4 regions of the Vibrio crassostreae genome follow, and region 2 is predicted to be linked to each of the others. Evidence: predicted binding sites of a transcription regulator. Region 2 holds the regulator's gene; each other region holds the start of a gene.
What was found. Region 2 encodes PurR, which represses purine synthesis genes. Its sites were predicted from a motif close to TNANGNAAACGTTTNCNTNA; they were not measured.
Positions count from the first base shown of each region.

Region 1 (4,152 bases), 230 kb from region 2:
CAATGGGATCAATCACTATCCCTTCCCATCGCAAGATACTGCCTAAGGAGGATTTAGGCTGAATACTGCGAAGCATGGGTACGATCACCGTTGGGCCAGTTACCACGACTAATGCACCAAACAGTGCGGCTAACGGCCAACTAAAGTCCACAAAGTAGTAAGCACCGACCACGATACACGCCCAGGTAATCAACATGCCGAAACTCACGAGGTGAGTCACCATCCGGCCATGGCCTCTGATTTCTTTGAAATTTAGGGTTAATGCCCCTTCAAACAGGATGATGGCAACCCCTAATGAAATCATAGGAAACAGCACATCACCAAAAATGGCATCGGGATTTAAGATATTCAAGCCAGGACCTAACAATAGGCCGACGATAAGGAGAGGAAGAATAGCGGGAAGACGTAAACGCCAACCGAGCAGCTGACAAGCTAAAGACAAGAGTCCAATTAACGCCAAAGAAGAAGTAATCGACAAATCCATTTGTGCCCCTAAAAGGTTTGCACCACACCCTGTGGTACAAACTATTCAATGAAATAAGAAAGCCTACGTTCTTACACTATAGGCTCTCTTTTTCACGCTAACCGAATATTATTGTGATTAATCAGTCACTTTACTATAGGGAGAGTAAAGTCATGATCAGTTAGCTACAGAGAAAGTACAACACCAGCAATCGCTGCACTCATTAGGTTAGCAAACACACCCGCACAAATTGCTTTGAAGCCATATTGTGAGATGAAAGAGCGACGCTCTGGAACTAAGCTACCCAAACCACCAATCAGAATTGCCATAGTAGAGATGTTAGCAAAGCCACATAGAGCAAAAGTTACGATCGCTTGTGAGTGCTCACTCAGTGCCTCTTTAGCATCCATTAGCTGGATGAAAGCCACGAACTCGTTCACGACAATCTTGTTACCGATCAATGAACCTGCAACCACAGCCTCAGACCACGGTACACCGATTAGCCATGCAACGGGTGCAAACACATAACCTAGGATAAGTTCGAAGCTTAAGTTTACGCCAAACCAGCCACCAACAATACCTAGCAAGCCATTCAGCATTGCAATCACACTGATAAAGGCAAGAAGTGTTGCACCCACTGCAACGGCAATACGAAGTCCAGACATAGCCCCATCTGCCATTGCCTCAACTACGTTTGTTGCTCGTGGAATTTCTACATCAGACTCAATATTTTCTTGAGCGTCATCTGGGCTGCCAGGTACTAAGATTTTAGCCATCAATAGACCGGCAGGTGCAGACATAAATGCCGCAGCGATCAGGAAGTTTAGGTCAACGCCAAGCGATGCATAACCCACTAACGTACCACCAGCTACAGAAGCCAAACCACACACCATCACAGCAAACAGTTGTGAATCCGTCATGTGCTTTAGGTAAGGTTTAACCACCAATGGCGCTTCAATCATGCCGACAAAGATGTTGGCAGTCGCAGACAGTGATTCTGCACGACCTGTACCCAAGAACTTCTGTAGCGCACCACCAATAAGGTTGATCACCTTTGGCATAAAGCCAATGTGGTACAAACCTGAAATCAATGCAGAGAAAAAGATAATGATGCCAAGAACATTAATCGCGAAAACAAATCCGTTATTCGTTAGGCCACCAAATAGAAAGTTAATCCCCTCTTGACCGTAGTTGATCAAGCTAGATACCGCACCCGTGGCTGCATTCAACGCTTCTTTACCCATTGGTACATACAAAACCAACAGCGCGAATGAGATTTGTAATAAGAAAGCCAAAGAGACTGTTCTTAGTGGAATATTTTTTCTGTCCGTAGATAGTAACCAAGCGGCAACTAAAATAGTGATAATTCCAAGTAGGGAAGCCATGTGCGTCAACCTAAAAGTTGTAGATAGGAAAGGCGACGCATTCTATAGAGGAAATCGTTTGCGGCAAGCTGAGGTTGTTAACGTGATGTTGGGGTAATCAAGATTTAACTATGAGTATAATTAAGTTATTGAATTTTAATAATTAACTTTGATTAAAAAGCGTACTTTTTCCATATGGAAATTATATTTATAGATTAGGAAACAGTTAGCGATGCAGTTCAACACAAGTTTTGAGGTTTTTGTCCCAATACGTCGGCGACCCTATATGATCTTTAATGAACTCAATCACCGCTGAAAGCTTCTTCGGCATGTTCTTTCTGCTTGGGTAAACAGCATAGAATGGCATCAGCTGACTGGCTCTCCACTCTGGTAATACTTGAATCAACTTGCCCGTTCTAAACTCTTCTTTCACTAAGTAAGTCGCCAAATAAGCAACACCCCACCCTGATACTGCTGCGTCTCGTACAGCCTCAGCCAAATCGACTGAATAATCGCCCGCGACTTTAACACTAAGGTTTTCTTGCCCGTTATCAAACGCCCACGATGTGTAATCTCGCTCTCGGCTGCGATAGATAAGGCAATTGTGGTCAATCAGATCAGAAGGCACATGCGGCGTCCCGGCCTTAATCAGATAATCCGGTGATGCAGCCACCACAAACTGGCTGTCGGCTAATCGCTGCGCAATGTAACCTTCAGGCAAGTCTTCATTGTTGGTGATCCAGAGATCCAAACGCTCTTCAATCATATCCACCTTATAATCGAACAAGTGGACCTCGATTCTCAGCTGTGGGTAAAGCTGTCTGAGTTGGTCGATCGCGGGAATGATATGCAGCGTGCCAAATGACTGCGACAAACCGACGCGCAGTATTCCAGAGATATCATCGCGCTGGCTGTCCATATCCATCTGAGCTGATTTCACCGTGTTAAACAGCTGCTCACAGTGTTGATAGAACACGTCTCCCGCTTCGGTAAGCGTGAGGCTTCGTGTTGTCCTTTGCACCAGCTTGATTCCTATCGAGTCTTCAAGCAAAGCGACTTGCTTGCTGATATGAGACACTGAAACATTTAAGCTCTTTGCAGCACTGGTAAAGCCTTCATGCTTAATTAACGCATGGAATATCACCATCTGTGCAGCTCTATCTGTTAGCACAAGGCCACCTTCTCAAATCTCTAAAATATAAAATCAAAAAGGACTCCGAAGAGTCCTTTAGTTCGTTCTGCCTATGGTAGGCCAAATGCTATTCAAAGCGACCTAAATCAATTAACCAAATTAAGTCTACTAATCAAATCAGGCCGATTAATCAAACTTAATTCTGTCGGCTAGGTGGCTTACTGCCAAAGCAAAGTAGTAAGAACGATTCCACTTCATTAACACATTGTAGTTGTTATAAATGAGGTACGAACGTCCGGTTTCATCATCCGGCATGATTAACCAAGCTTTAATGTCTTCATCAAGTGTTGGCAGTGGGCGATCGTCATAACGCTTAATACCGAGTTCAGACCACTCTTTTAAGTATTTCGCTTTGTCTTCAGTTCGACCTTGTAAATCGATCGACACAGATGACGGAACATGAACCTGACGACCCCAAGTATATTTGTCATCCCATCCTGATTGGCTGAGATAATTTGCCGCTGAAGCAAATACGTCTTCTTCAGTGCCCCAAATGTCTTTCTTACCGTCGCCATTACCATCAGCCGCATATGCTAAGAATGAGCTTGGCATAAATTGAGGCTGACCCATTGCGCCCGCCCAAGAGCCTTTCATCTCTTTTGGTGCAATATGGCCTTGGTCAAGAATGGTTAACGCCGCAATCGCTTCGCTGCGGAAAAACGCCTCTCTGCGCCCTTCGTAAGCCATGGTCGTTAAAGCGTCGATTACGCTGTAATTACCGGTGAACTTACCGAAGTTACTCTCAACACCCCATAGCGCGACAATGAATCGCGGCTGAACGCCATATTCATCACCAATACGTTTTAACGCTGTATAATGCTTCTTATAAAGTGACCTTGCTTGCTTCACTTTCCAATCTGGTACCGCTCGTGGGATGTATTCATCCAGAGTCAGCTTTTTCTCCGGTTGGTTTTTATCCGCTTTGACCGCTCTTGGTTTAAACGTCACACCATCAAAGGCTTCATCAATGATCGCTTCAGAGATGCCTTCTTCACGGCCTTGTTGCTTTAGTTTTTCTACATATTGCTCGAAACTCAGTTCTTGAGCGTGTACTGAGCCAATGGCCAAGCTATTACCTAAAAGTAATGCCGACACCGCCAATATGCTTTTCGAAAATTTACTCAACGATCACT
Region 1 is NZ_AP025476.1:2,556,980-2,561,131, forward strand. It holds gene OC193_RS11300 (cation:proton antiporter) at 1-484, opposite strand, end outside; gene OC193_RS11305 (NupC/NupG family nucleoside CNT transporter) at 649-1,848, opposite strand; gene OC193_RS11310 (LysR family transcriptional regulator) at 2,054-2,974, opposite strand; gene OC193_RS11315 (lytic murein transglycosylase) at 3,146-4,144, opposite strand.
Region 1: OC193_RS11305 (NupC/NupG family nucleoside CNT transporter) is a predicted target of PurR. The motif match lies at 1,895-1,914, and genes of this name have one in related genera.

Region 2 (4,152 bases):
TTTAAATCCGCTTATTGGTAGGTAGAATCGTAAAACAATTCGTAGACTGTCAGTTCGATAACGACAACCGCTAAGCAATAAAAAAGCCGAGACATCAATGATGTCTCGGCTTTTTCGTTCATATGTCGTTCCCAACTAAAAGTTCACGTAGAACATTAGTCACCAGCAAACATGTAACCTTCACCGTGAACCGTCACAAAGATTTGTGGGTTCTTAGGGTCGAATTCCATTTTTGCACGCATGCGACGAATCAGTACGTCGATCGTACGGTCATTCGGTGCATCCACTCGGTGGCTGATCATATTCAGAATACGTTCGCGACTTAATACTTGGTTAGGGTAAGAAGACAAAGCCACCAACAGTTCGTATTCAGCTTTAGTCAGCTTCACTGGCTCGCCATTTTTGCTTAGCGCACGACGAGGAATATCAAATGTCCACTCACCGAAACGAACCACAGACTCGTCTGATGTTTCTTCTACTGCGCCAGCTGCCGTTTTACGAGCGGCAGAAATACGCCAAAGTAGGTTTTTAACTCGAACCAATAACTCGCGGAGTTCGAAGGGTTTAGTAACGTAATCGTCCGCGCCCATTTCAAGGCCAACGATTTTGTCGATGCTATCCGTGCGTCCAGTAACTAAAATAATTCCAATGTCTGATTGACTGCGTAATTCGCGAGTTAGCATCAATCCATCTTCGCCTGGTAAGTTGATGTCCAGCATAATGAGGTCAACGTTGTTTTCTTCTAACACGCTTCTCATTTGAGCGCCGCTTTCCGCTTCGCTCACTGTGTAACCTTCGTTCTGGAAGTATCCAACCAGTTTACTGCGGGTTACCACATCATCTTCTACGACTAATACGTGATAGCTCATCTACACCACTTTTCTTATTTAATAGTTTCAGTGACTATTCTATTCATAACTCGTAACAATTCTAGTAGTACAGAAGATAAAAGCCAGAAACATGGATTTTTTTTGATACAAGACAATCTTAAACCTTGCTATTTATCGTCCATCGCAATTCAATATAGGCATTACTACTAACGAGTAACTTTGCGTTTCGCAAATAACCTTGTTATTCAGCCTTGGTGTGCTTATGCCCAAGTGACTTCAAGATGCATATAAGTAACATCACAAGACTAAGTCAGGATCTAACAAATGAAAGATACGAAAGCGTTCAACGAGCAAAGAGCAGAAATATACTGGTGGCTATCAAGCTTATTTGCCAAAGAGCTCACTCAAGAAGAACTCGATCACTACCACTCTGTTGAAATTCGTTCTTTCCTGACTGGTTTAGGCGAAAATGAAACACTAAAGCCAGCGATTGATAAGCTAGTGGATGCGCTTAACCGCCTACAAACACGTGAAGATGCTCAACTAGAATTGTCTGCAGACTTTTGCGATCTTTTCTTAAAAACAGATAAACACGGTGCTCTTCCTTACGCTTCTATGTATATCGGTGAAACTGGCCTTTTGAATGATAAGCCTGCAAAAGATATGGAAGAGATCATGGCTAAGCACAATTTAGTGGTGAACCAAGATCTAAAAGAGCCAGCAGACCACATTGCTATCGAACTCGATTTCCTTGGTAACTTGATCATTCGTTCAAACGAAACGGATATTGAAGAAGAGCTAGAGAATTCATTTGCCGTTCAACAGCAGTTTATCGAACAACAACTGCTGACTTGGGTACCAAAGTTCAACGTGAAATGTCATGACGTTGATGAATTCGGTTTCTACGCCTCCGTCTCATCTTTGCTACTCGCATTCTGTCAATTAGACACTCAATATTTAGCTGGTGAATAGCTTATTGGATGACTAGGTAAATAAATTCAGTAGAATGTGACAATTCACCCGGATTTCTGGGTGAATTTTATTGCGAGTAATTTCTAGTCAGTCTAAAATTGTGACCGCAAACGATAAAATATGAAACATTCACGAAATGCTATACTTATTAAAGTTCAGAGCATTTCGGTGTTAAGACAAGCCGCTCAATAGCGGTTTTTTGTTTTTTAGCACTTTAGTACCCAAAGAGCCCTACAAATTTAAGCTCTTAGTTAGGTAGCTTAACGGCTACTTTATTCCGTACTTGGGGAAAGTAGCTTCTAATAGGATAAAACCATGGCCACTATAAAAGATGTCGCTCGCTTAGCCGGCGTATCAACAACAACCGTTTCTCACGTAATCAATAAAACTCGCTTTGTTGCAGAAGCAACTCAAGAAAAAGTAAACAAAGCCGTAGATGAACTCAACTATGCACCAAGTGCTGTTGCTCGTAGTTTGAAGTGTAATACCACACGCACTATCGGCATGCTTGTGACTCAATCAACTAACTTATTCTTCTCTGAAGTTATCGATGGTGTTGAGAGCTACTGCTACCGTCAAGGTTACACTTTGATCCTGTGTAATACGGGCGGTATCTATGAGAAGCAACGTGACTACATTCGAATGCTTGCAGAGAAACGTGTAGATGGCATCTTAGTTATGTGTTCTGACCTAACTGAAGAACTAAGAGAGATGTTAGACCGTCACGCTGACATCCCTAAAGTTATCATGGACTGGGGCCCTGAGAGCTCTCAGGCTGATAAGATCATCGATAACTCTGAAGAAGGTGGCTACCTAGCGACCAAATACCTTATTGAACGCGGTCACTCTAAGATTGCATGTTTAAGTGGCCACTTAGACAAAGCAGCATGTGTTGAACGTATTGCCGGTTACAAGCGCGCACTCAACGAAGCTAAGATTTCTGCCGATGAAAATATGATCATCGAAGGCAACTTCGAGTGTGATACAGCAGTACTTGCTGCAGAACAAATCGTTGAGATGGAAGATCGCCCAACGGCGGTATTCTGCTTTAACGATACAATGGCACTCGGCCTAATGAGCCGCCTGCAAGAAAAAGGCATTCGCATTCCTGAAGATATCTCAGTGATCGGTTACGACAACATCGAACTGGCTGAATACTTCTCTCCACCGTTAACGACAGTTCACCAACCAAAACGTCGTGTTGGTAAGAATGCATTCGAAATTCTATTAGAGCGCATCAAAGACAAAGACCACGAAAAACGCGTCTTCGAAATGCACCCTGAAATTGTTGAGCGAAGTACAGTTAAAACGTTAAATTAATTGATAATTCAAGTTTAATGTCATCAAGCGCACCTTTAGGTGCGCTTTTTTTATCAACAACTATAATGAACCTATATGCACAATGGAAAGATCATTAATTGAAGCAATGTCACATTTTGAAATATCAACTGTGAGCTTCATTCAACAAAAACTTTATTCTATTCAATCAGTCACGCACAGGGCAAACCACTCGAAAGAGTGAGACGCAAAGCTTCCGGCCTAAACCACTCGTTGGTATGGTAGCGGGGTTACCGATGGCAAAATGCAGTAACTACTAATAATTTAGTAATTTACGGCTTATTGACAATGTAATTGCAACATTTTGCTAATCTCTCGGACCTGCTTATTTGGTGGCGTAGTTCAAATACACCGAGATAAATAACATGGATAAACCGATACTAAAGGACTCGATGAAGTTATTTGAGTCCCTAGGAAAAATAAAATCACGCTCAATGTTTGGTGGCTTCGGTCTTTTTGCTGATGACACTATGTTTGCTCTGGTTGTAAATGACCAGTTGCACATACGCGCAGACAGAGGCACAACGAAACAATTCGAACAACAAGGGTTTCAACCATACGTCTACAAAAAACGTGGTTTCCCTGTCGTTACTAAATATTTCGCTTTACCTGAAGGCTTATGGCAAGACCAAGAAAAAATCTTGCAACTTGCAACCACGTCTCTAGGTTTTGCTAAAGAAGAAAAAGCTGAGCAGTCTTCTGCTAAGCCGACCCGACTCAAAGATCTGCCTAATCTTCGACTCGCTACCGAGCGTATGTTGAAAAAGGCAGGGATCGATTCTGTAGAACGTTTATATGAATCTGGCTCTGTAAACGCATTTAACGCCATCAAAGAATCGCATGCGTCTTCTGTCAGTATTGAACTACTTTGGGCGCTAGAAGGCGCGATCAATGGTACACATTGGTCTGTTATACCGCAGCAGCGTCGCGAAGAGCTTATCAATCGGGTCAATTAACATTGTCAGTGCAATCTATATACATAACTAAGCCGCATTTACTGCGGCTTTTTTTA
Region 2 is NZ_AP025476.1:2,323,472-2,327,623, forward strand. It holds gene torR (two-component system response regulator TorR) at 156-869, opposite strand; gene torD (molecular chaperone TorD) at 1,155-1,802, shown strand; gene purR (HTH-type transcriptional repressor PurR) at 2,118-3,122, shown strand; cyclic di-GMP riboswitch class I at 3,293-3,378, shown strand; gene OC193_RS10345 (TfoX/Sxy family DNA transformation protein) at 3,506-4,096, shown strand.

Region 3 (4,152 bases), 1.1 Mb from region 2:
TCTTTGTGTTCTTGATACACGTTATCACCAAATGGTGCACACAGGTCTTTAGCAGTTTGATGCCAAGATTGGCAATCTTCATCGACAGGATAGAATGGAGTTAAATCAAAACCACCACCGAACCACCAGATAGGGTCTTCCCCTTCCTTTTCGGCAATAAAGAATCGTACGTTGGCGTGTGAGGTTGGGATATAAGGGTTTTTAGGGTGGATAACTAACGATACACCCATCGCTTCGAACTTACGTCCGGCTAATTCAGGGCGGTGAGCGGTTGCTGAAGCTGGCATTGCCTTACCTGCAACGTGAGAAAAGTTAACACCACCTTGCTCAAAGACCGCACCATCAGTCATCACACGAGTACGACCACCGCCTCCGAGGCGTTCGCCAGGTTCGCGCTCCCATGCATCTTCTTCAAATAGTGCACTACCATCAGCTTGTTCAAGCTGTTGGCAAATCGAATCTTGTAGGTTCAGTAAAAACTGCTTTACTGCTTCTTTATCAATTGCTGCCATTTTACTTTCCTTTGCAGGGTTTAACCCTGTCTTAATATTTTCGACGTTTTTGCATCTCTAATTTCGCTTGGCTTGTCACGACCACCCGTTTGACCTTCTAAAATCGCTACCAAATGTTGGCCGAGTTGCTGCTGAACTTCTTCAGTCGTCATACAAGGCGGTTCGCCCGTCAGGTTAGCACTGGTAGAGGTTAACGGCTTACCGAATTCATTACACATTCTTTGAACCAAAGGGTGATCCGTCACTCGCACAGCGATTGAATCAAACTGACCACTCACCCAGTCTGTCACCTTAGCACTGGTTGGCATTATCCAAGTCACCGGGCCTGGCCATGTGGCTTTTACTGTCGTCAGCTGCTCTTCCGTCAATTGGCTTTCATCTATGTAAGGTAACAGTTGCTCGTAGCTTGCAGCTATTAAGATCAAGCCCTTTTCAACCGGGCGCTTTTTTAACTCGAGTAATTTCTGGATGGCTTGTGGATTATCTGGATCACAACCGACCCCAAAAACGCCTTCGGTCGGGTAAGCAATGACTTCACCTTGTTGTAATGCCTGCAATGTATGTTGAAAGTTATCCACGGGTGCCTCATTAATTCAGTTATCTAACTCACTAAGTGTACAAATTATCACTCACTGTGACTAAAGCTATTTGTTTATAAAATGTATCAATTAACAACTTAGACTGACGCAAACGTTTTCCTTGGGTGATTTTACCCGTATAATGCGCGCAAAATATCTAATCACTAATTAAATCGTACCTGAAGGAGTTTGAGATGACTGTCGGTATTATCATGGGTTCTAAATCTGATTGGCCAACAATGAAGCTAGCTGCAGAAATGTTGGATCAGTTTGGCGTGGCGTACGAAACAAAAGTGGTTTCTGCTCACCGCACACCTCAGTTGCTAGCAGACTACGCAACCAGTGCGAAAGAGCGCGGTATTAAAGTGATTATTGCTGGCGCTGGCGGTGCAGCTCACCTACCAGGCATGGCAGCTGCCTTCACAAGCGTACCTGTTCTTGGTGTTCCAGTTCAATCTAAAGCATTGAAAGGCATGGACTCGCTACTTTCTATCGTGCAAATGCCAAAAGGTATCGCGGTAGGTACTCTGGCTATCGGTGAAGCTGGTGCAGCGAACGCTGGTATCCTAGCAGCGCAAATAATTGGTACACACAATGAAGATGTGATGGCAAAAGTAGAAGCGTTCCGCTCTGAGCAAACAGAAACGGTACTTGCAAATCCAAACCCTGCAGAGGACTAATTCCCATGCATGTTCTTGTGTTAGGCGCGGGCCAACTTGCTCGCATGATGTCCCTAGCTGGGGCACCGCTGAATATTGAAATTTCTGCTTTTGATGTTGGCAGCAAAAATATTGTTCACCCATTAACGCAAGCGATTCTAGGCAACGGCTTAGAAAATGCGATAGATCGCGCGGACGTCATTACTGCTGAGTTCGAACACATCCCTCATGATGTGCTTGAGGTATGTGAGCGCAGCGGTAAGTTCTTACCGACAACAGAAGCAATCAAAGCTGGCGGTGACCGTCGCCTTGAAAAAGCGCTGTTAGACGAAGCGAACGTGAAGAATGCTAAATACTACGTGATCAACTCTCGCGAAGACTTTGACGCAGCGATCGCTCACGTTGGCTTACCAATGGTATTGAAGAGTACACTTGGCGGCTACGATGGCAAAGGCCAGTGGCGCTTAAAGGCATTAGACAATGTTGACGTAACTTGGGCAGAAATGGCTGAGTGCATTGCCGCAACAGACAACCAAGCGATTGTGGCTGAAGAGTTTGTTCCGTTTGACCGCGAAGTATCACTGGTTGGTGCTCGTGGTACCAATGGCGAGATTCAAGTGTATCCACTGGCTGAAAATGTTCACACCGACGGCGTATTGAGCTTATCGACAGCGATTGATGACATTGAACTGCAAGAGCAAGCGAAAACCATGTTCACTGCCATTGCTGAACGCTTAGATTACGTTGGTGTACTCGCGCTAGAGTTCTTTGATGTTCAAGGTTCACTGCTGGTTAACGAGATTGCACCACGTGTTCATAACTCTGGCCACTGGACGCAGCAAGGCGCTGAAACTTGTCAGTTTGAAAACCACCTGCGTGCCGTGTGTGGGATGCCACTAGGTAGCACCAAGCTGATTCGTCCAACCGCAATGATCAACATTCTTGGTGAAGATACTCTACCTGAGGCTATTCTGGCTCAAGGCTGCTGTCATGTTCACTGGTATGGTAAAGAGAAGCGTGCAGGTCGTAAGATGGGCCACATTAATGTGAGCGCTGATTACAACGCAGAACTGCAAAGAGCGTTGTGCTCATTGTCTGATATTCTTGATCAGCAAGCCTACCCTGCTGTGCATGAGTTTGCTGAGCAGATGAAGTAAGCCTACATTGGTTTATTGATATAAAAAGTTCATTGGATATAGAAACGGCGCTCATTGAGCGCCGTTTTTTTGTTTCTGGTCATTCACTTACTGTGATTAACATGACTACTGAGATTGAATGTGATGACACTTGCGATCAGCACATTGCTTCTTAGTGCCACTGGCTGTTTTCTTCTCAAGTAACAACGGGAACTGGCACTCTTCACAACGACCTATAACTGGTGGCTGATTAACGGCGAACTTACACTTAGGGTAGTTATCACACGCATAAAAAGTTTTACCATAGCGAGATTTACGCTCAACCAAGTGGCCTCGACCACACTCAGGGCAGGCAACAAGTGGCTGTTCTTCAGGTTGTTCTTTCGGTTGATCCAAAGATTCGATGTGATTACACGTTGGGTAACTACTACAACCAATGAACATCCCAAAGCGACCCTGCCTTAATACCAATTCGTTTTGGCACTTAGGACACGGAACGCCTAGCTCTTTCACCACATGACCATCATTTTGATGAAGAGGCTTGATGTAATCACAGCTCGGATACTGCTTACAGCCTAAAAATGGGCCGTGCTTACCATGGCGAAGCTGAAGCTCCCCACCACACTGCGGACATGGTTCATGCTCTAACGCATGTTCATGTGCTGAAAAAAGCTGATTATCAATCTTACTACTCATGACAAGCCTGTATTAATGCAAGATGCCTTGCTCTTTGGTGTACAACAGCTCTTCCATTTGCGTGTAAGCACTTTCATTACCCGGCACATTAAATAGCACCATTAAGATAATCCATTTCAGATCATCCAATTCAAATTCGTTGGTCTCAAGCCCCATCACACGATCAATAACCATTTCACGAATCTCTGTCGTGAGCACGTTGATCTGCTCTAGGAACAGTAAGAAACCTCGACACTCCATATTAATACGCGATACCTCTCGACTGGTGTAAACACGCATCGAGGTATTGGAGCACATAGTAATCGCCGCTTGGTTGTCGGTATCTTGCAGTGCAGCAAGATCTTCTAACCAATGGAGGGCCTTATAAATATCGTCTTGGTGAAACCCTGCTCGAAGAAGCTCATCTTCCAGCTCATCTTGATCCACCTGCAATTCAGAATCGCTATGGATGTAGGTTTCAAACAAGTACATCAGTATGTCCATCATCATAGCTAGCCTCTCCCCTTTCGAATATAGCCACCGGAAACTGCAACAACATGCCCTGAGAGCTCAAGCTCTAAAAGCTGCATCA
Region 3 is NZ_AP025476.1:3,424,393-3,428,544, forward strand. It holds gene hemF (oxygen-dependent coproporphyrinogen oxidase) at 1-512, opposite strand, end outside; gene OC193_RS15480 (L-threonylcarbamoyladenylate synthase) at 533-1,090, opposite strand; gene purE (5-(carboxyamino)imidazole ribonucleotide mutase) at 1,285-1,770, shown strand; gene OC193_RS15490 (5-(carboxyamino)imidazole ribonucleotide synthase) at 1,776-2,906, shown strand; gene OC193_RS15495 (DNA topoisomerase family protein) at 3,012-3,581, opposite strand; gene OC193_RS15500 (DUF494 family protein) at 3,594-4,070, opposite strand; gene dprA (DNA-processing protein DprA) at 4,073-4,152, opposite strand, start outside.
Region 3: purE (5-(carboxyamino)imidazole ribonucleotide mutase) is a predicted target of PurR. The motif match lies at 1,195-1,214, and genes of this name have one in related genera.

Region 4 (4,152 bases), 390 kb from region 2:
TTACCGATGTAAGTGAGCATGCTCGACAACAACTTTAAAACTTCCAAGTGCAAAAAAGGCTCCCAATAGGAGCCTCTAAAATCATCACTTTTCAAAGTAGTCGTTTGAAATTCTAGGAGAGCACGCGGAGCTTACGAATGTAAGTGAGCATGCTCGACAACGAAGTTCAAATTACTACGAAGAAAAATTAAGCGTAAACCGGTAGACGCTTACAGATATTTAGTACTTTTGCTTTAGTCGCTTCGATAACAGACTCATCGCCCATGTTATCTAGGATGTCACAGATCCAACCTGCTAGCTCTTTCGCGTCTGCTTCTGAGAAACCGCGACGAGTGATAGAAGGAGAACCGATACGGATACCTGAAGTAACGAACGGGCTACGTGGATCATTTGGTACTGAGTTCTTGTTCACAGTGATGTTCGCTGCACCTAGTGCTGCATCAGCCTCTTTACCTGTGATGTCCTTGTCGATTAGGTCAACTAGGAACAGGTGGTTCTCTGTAGAACCTGAAACGATGTTGTAACCACGTGCTAGGAATTCAGCAACCATTGCTTTTGCGTTAGCAACTACGCGAGCTTGGTATTCTTTGAACTCTGGCTCTAGAGCTTCTTTGAACGCTACTGCTTTACCAGCGATAACGTGCATTAGAGGACCACCTTGGCCGCCTGGGAATACTGCTGAGTTTAGTTTCTTGTAAAGATCTTCGCCTTCGTTAGAAAGGATAAGACCACCACGAGGACCAGCAAGCGTTTTGTGCGTTGTTGTTGTTACAACGTGAGCGTGTGGAACTGGGTTCGGGTAAACGCCTGCAGCGATTAGACCAGCAACGTGAGCCATATCTACGAAGAAGTAAGCACCTACTTTGTCAGCGATTTCACGCATGCGCTTCCAATCACAAACTTGAGAGTAAGCTGAGAAACCACCGATGATCATCTTAGGCTTGTGCTCGATAGCTAGCGCTTCCATCTCTTCGTAATCGATTTGGCCTGCTTCATCGATACCGTAAGGAATGATGTTGTAAAGCTTACCAGAGAAGTTTACTGGAGAACCGTGAGTTAGGTGGCCACCGTGCGCAAGGCTCATACCTAGAACCGTATCGCCTGCATTTAGTAGTGCCATGTATACAGCGTTGTTTGCTTGAGAACCTGAGTGAGGCTGTACGTTTGCGTACTCTGCACCAAATAGTTCACATGCACGTTCAATTGCTAGAGTTTCAACTTTGTCTACGTACTCACAACCACCGTAGTAACGCTTACCTGGGTAGCCTTCAGCGTATTTGTTTGTAAGTTGAGAACCTTGAGCTTCCATTACACGTGGGCTTGTGTAGTTTTCTGAAGCGATAAGTTCGATGTGCTCTTCCTGACGAAGAGTTTCTTCTTGGATAGCTGCGAATAGATCCGCATCGTAATCAGCAATGTTCATGTCACGCTTAAGCATCTGTATCTCCTGACTCAGATTGTACTGAAAGTTTCAAAAAAACCACACAACGACCGAAAGCAAACGTTTCCGTCACCGTTTTGATGTGACGCATTCTACATAATTTGATCTAGGTCATAAAGAGCTAATTGCAATTTTATCATGCAGTTTTTTCATAATCACATATAAGATTCATCATGGTTATTTAGCTTATCCAACCAAAGATGCCGCTTACTGTCAATTTTACGATTTACACCCTGTAAAACGCAGATTACATAGGTTTACCTTAATTTTGCACCTCAAGCTACCGAAAGCTAAGGTTTTTCTCTACTATGCACGCCTTTATTGGTTAGGTAATTATAAAAACGATGGAAAAACACTCACGTAAAGAAGATTGGGTAGCAATTCTCACTGGCACGTTTTTAGTGGCGTTAGGCGTCTTCTTTTTACAGTCAGCGAACCTGCTTACCGGTGGTACTACTGGCTTGGCTCTGCTTTTGAGTCAATTCTTGCCTGTAACCTTTGGTATTTTGTACTTTGTTGCCAATTGTCCATTCTACTTATTAGCATGGAAACGATTCGGCCGCAGCTTTGCTATTAGCAGTGCGATTTCTGGAGCTTTAGTGTCTGTGTTTGCCGATCATTTATACTTGGTGATTTCGTTAGAAGTTCATAATGAGATTTACTGCGCTGTTGCAGGCGGGCTGTTAATGGGCTTAGGTATGCTGATCTTATTCCGTCATCGCTCAAGCTTGGGTGGATTCAACGTCTTGTGCTTATTCATTCAGGATCGCTACGGTATCTCAGTAGGCAAAACCCAAATGGCTATTGATGCGTGTATTCTGTTTGCATCATTCTTCTTCGTATCGCCTTGGGTGATTGCGGTTTCTGTATTGGGCACTGCGGTATTGAACATCGTATTAGCGATGAATCACAAGCCTACGCGTTATTCAGTGAACTACGCGTCTTAGCGCCAGCTATCCAATCAATGAATTACTAGCTGTTTTTCATAACGAAAACAGCTAGTATTTAGCTTTTATAAGCTACCTTCTCTTTTCTTATGCAAGATTACCTCTCTAGTGCTAAAGACACTCAAACCTCGATCTCTATTGAAGGTTTAGAATTCAACCCCGCGACACGTGTCTTAAGTTGCAACGAGCAGGTCATCGATCTAGAACCTCGTTCTATTGAATTACTCGAACTGTTTCTGACTAGCGTGGGTGAGCCGCTCGCAGCTGAGCAGATCATCGAGTCGGTTTGGCAAAGTAGCTTCATCTCGAAGAATGTGCTTACTAACAGGATCAGTACACTGCGCTCAGTGCTGCAGAAGTACTTACCAGAAAGTGATGCGACTAAGATCTTGGTTACTTACCCACGCAAAGGGTACTTCCTTAACCCTAGCTCTGTGAGTTTGGCTAATGCACAGCCCGAACCTCTTGAGTTCACCGAGCAACCTAAAGCGAGTAAAAAGACATCACCGTTTAATCTTTTGTTACTGTCACTCTCTGTTGTGCTGCTGATAAGCACTGCGACTTTAGGTTATATGTTTTGGCACTCTTCAAACCAAGCCTCTGAGCTTGAACGCACACAAAGGCTGATTCCTAAGGTCGAGCTATTACTGAACCGTATCGATGCCATTGGAGACAATGCAAGAACGCATCGCAAAGCCGTAAAAGCGCTGCTGCTTCAACAACAAATTGAATACGCTTATACCGACTTAGCGAATCAAGATGCACCAAGTTACTTCGTAGACCCAATAGACAGCACGCCCTTCTTTCCGGGTGCCAAAAACATGCGCACCAGTGACTACCTGCTCAATATTCAATTGAAAGATCAGGAAGTTGATACACGTCTTGCGGCTAAAGTCAGCCTTATTTACCCAAGTTCAGGGAAACTTGCTTTCCGCGGTGTCTATTCAATAGCGGTAGATAACCTCAGTGAAGACTTGATGGAGATAAATAGAGAGCTAGCGAACTACTTCGCTTTGCCTGCTCCGCTATCACCAGAGTGGTCTGTCAGTGGTAAAGAACTGAGCCGCTTACTTGACGGGCAAACAATAAAACTTGATAGCGTCCAATTCAACGTGATGACCTCGACCTTGCTTGCTCGACAACTGGCACTGTTTGAAACTGACCACCAGCGACTGATCAGTTTCACTAGCCTTGTGCAAACACGCTTTAAGTTGATTCCCGACGAGCTCAAACTCTGGCTTGGAATTATTCACTTCAAGTTAAGAGACCTGCAAACCGCCAAGGAATTCCTAACCAACACGGCGGGCAATTCGACCATCGAGAACGCACTGGTCTATATGATGATTTCCCATATTGCTTACAAGCAAGGAGACATGGATAAGTTTCGCCTCAACTACATGGAATCCTTGGTCGCGTTATTACGAGTGGTTCCTTCAGAAGAGTTGTTTGCTCGCTTATCCAAACCGGAGTCAAAATCGACCTGTCTCCAGCCTTGGAAAAATCTAAAATTGAGCATCAAAGAGCCACTTATCATTAAGCAATGGGAAAACCTGATGCTTAACTACTGCACGAATGTCGGTCATCAACTTTCCGAATAAATAAATATAAAATACTTAAAAACAAAAACTTAAATATAAATTAAGATCTTATGTATCTTCATTTTTTGCCCTCTTAACTCTCTCACCAATAGCATTCCTAAAAACATCAGGCCGCTCTAGGTCAACTATATTAGGAATGCTCAACATGAAAAAATCCATGACGCTG
Region 4 is NZ_AP025476.1:2,717,189-2,721,340, forward strand. It holds gene glyA (serine hydroxymethyltransferase) at 188-1,438, opposite strand; gene OC193_RS12090 (YitT family protein) at 1,786-2,388, shown strand; gene OC193_RS12095 (winged helix-turn-helix domain-containing protein) at 2,478-3,986, shown strand; gene OC193_RS12100 (hypothetical protein) at 4,132-4,152, shown strand, end outside.
Region 4: glyA (serine hydroxymethyltransferase) is a predicted target of PurR. The motif match lies at 1,494-1,513, and genes of this name have one in related genera.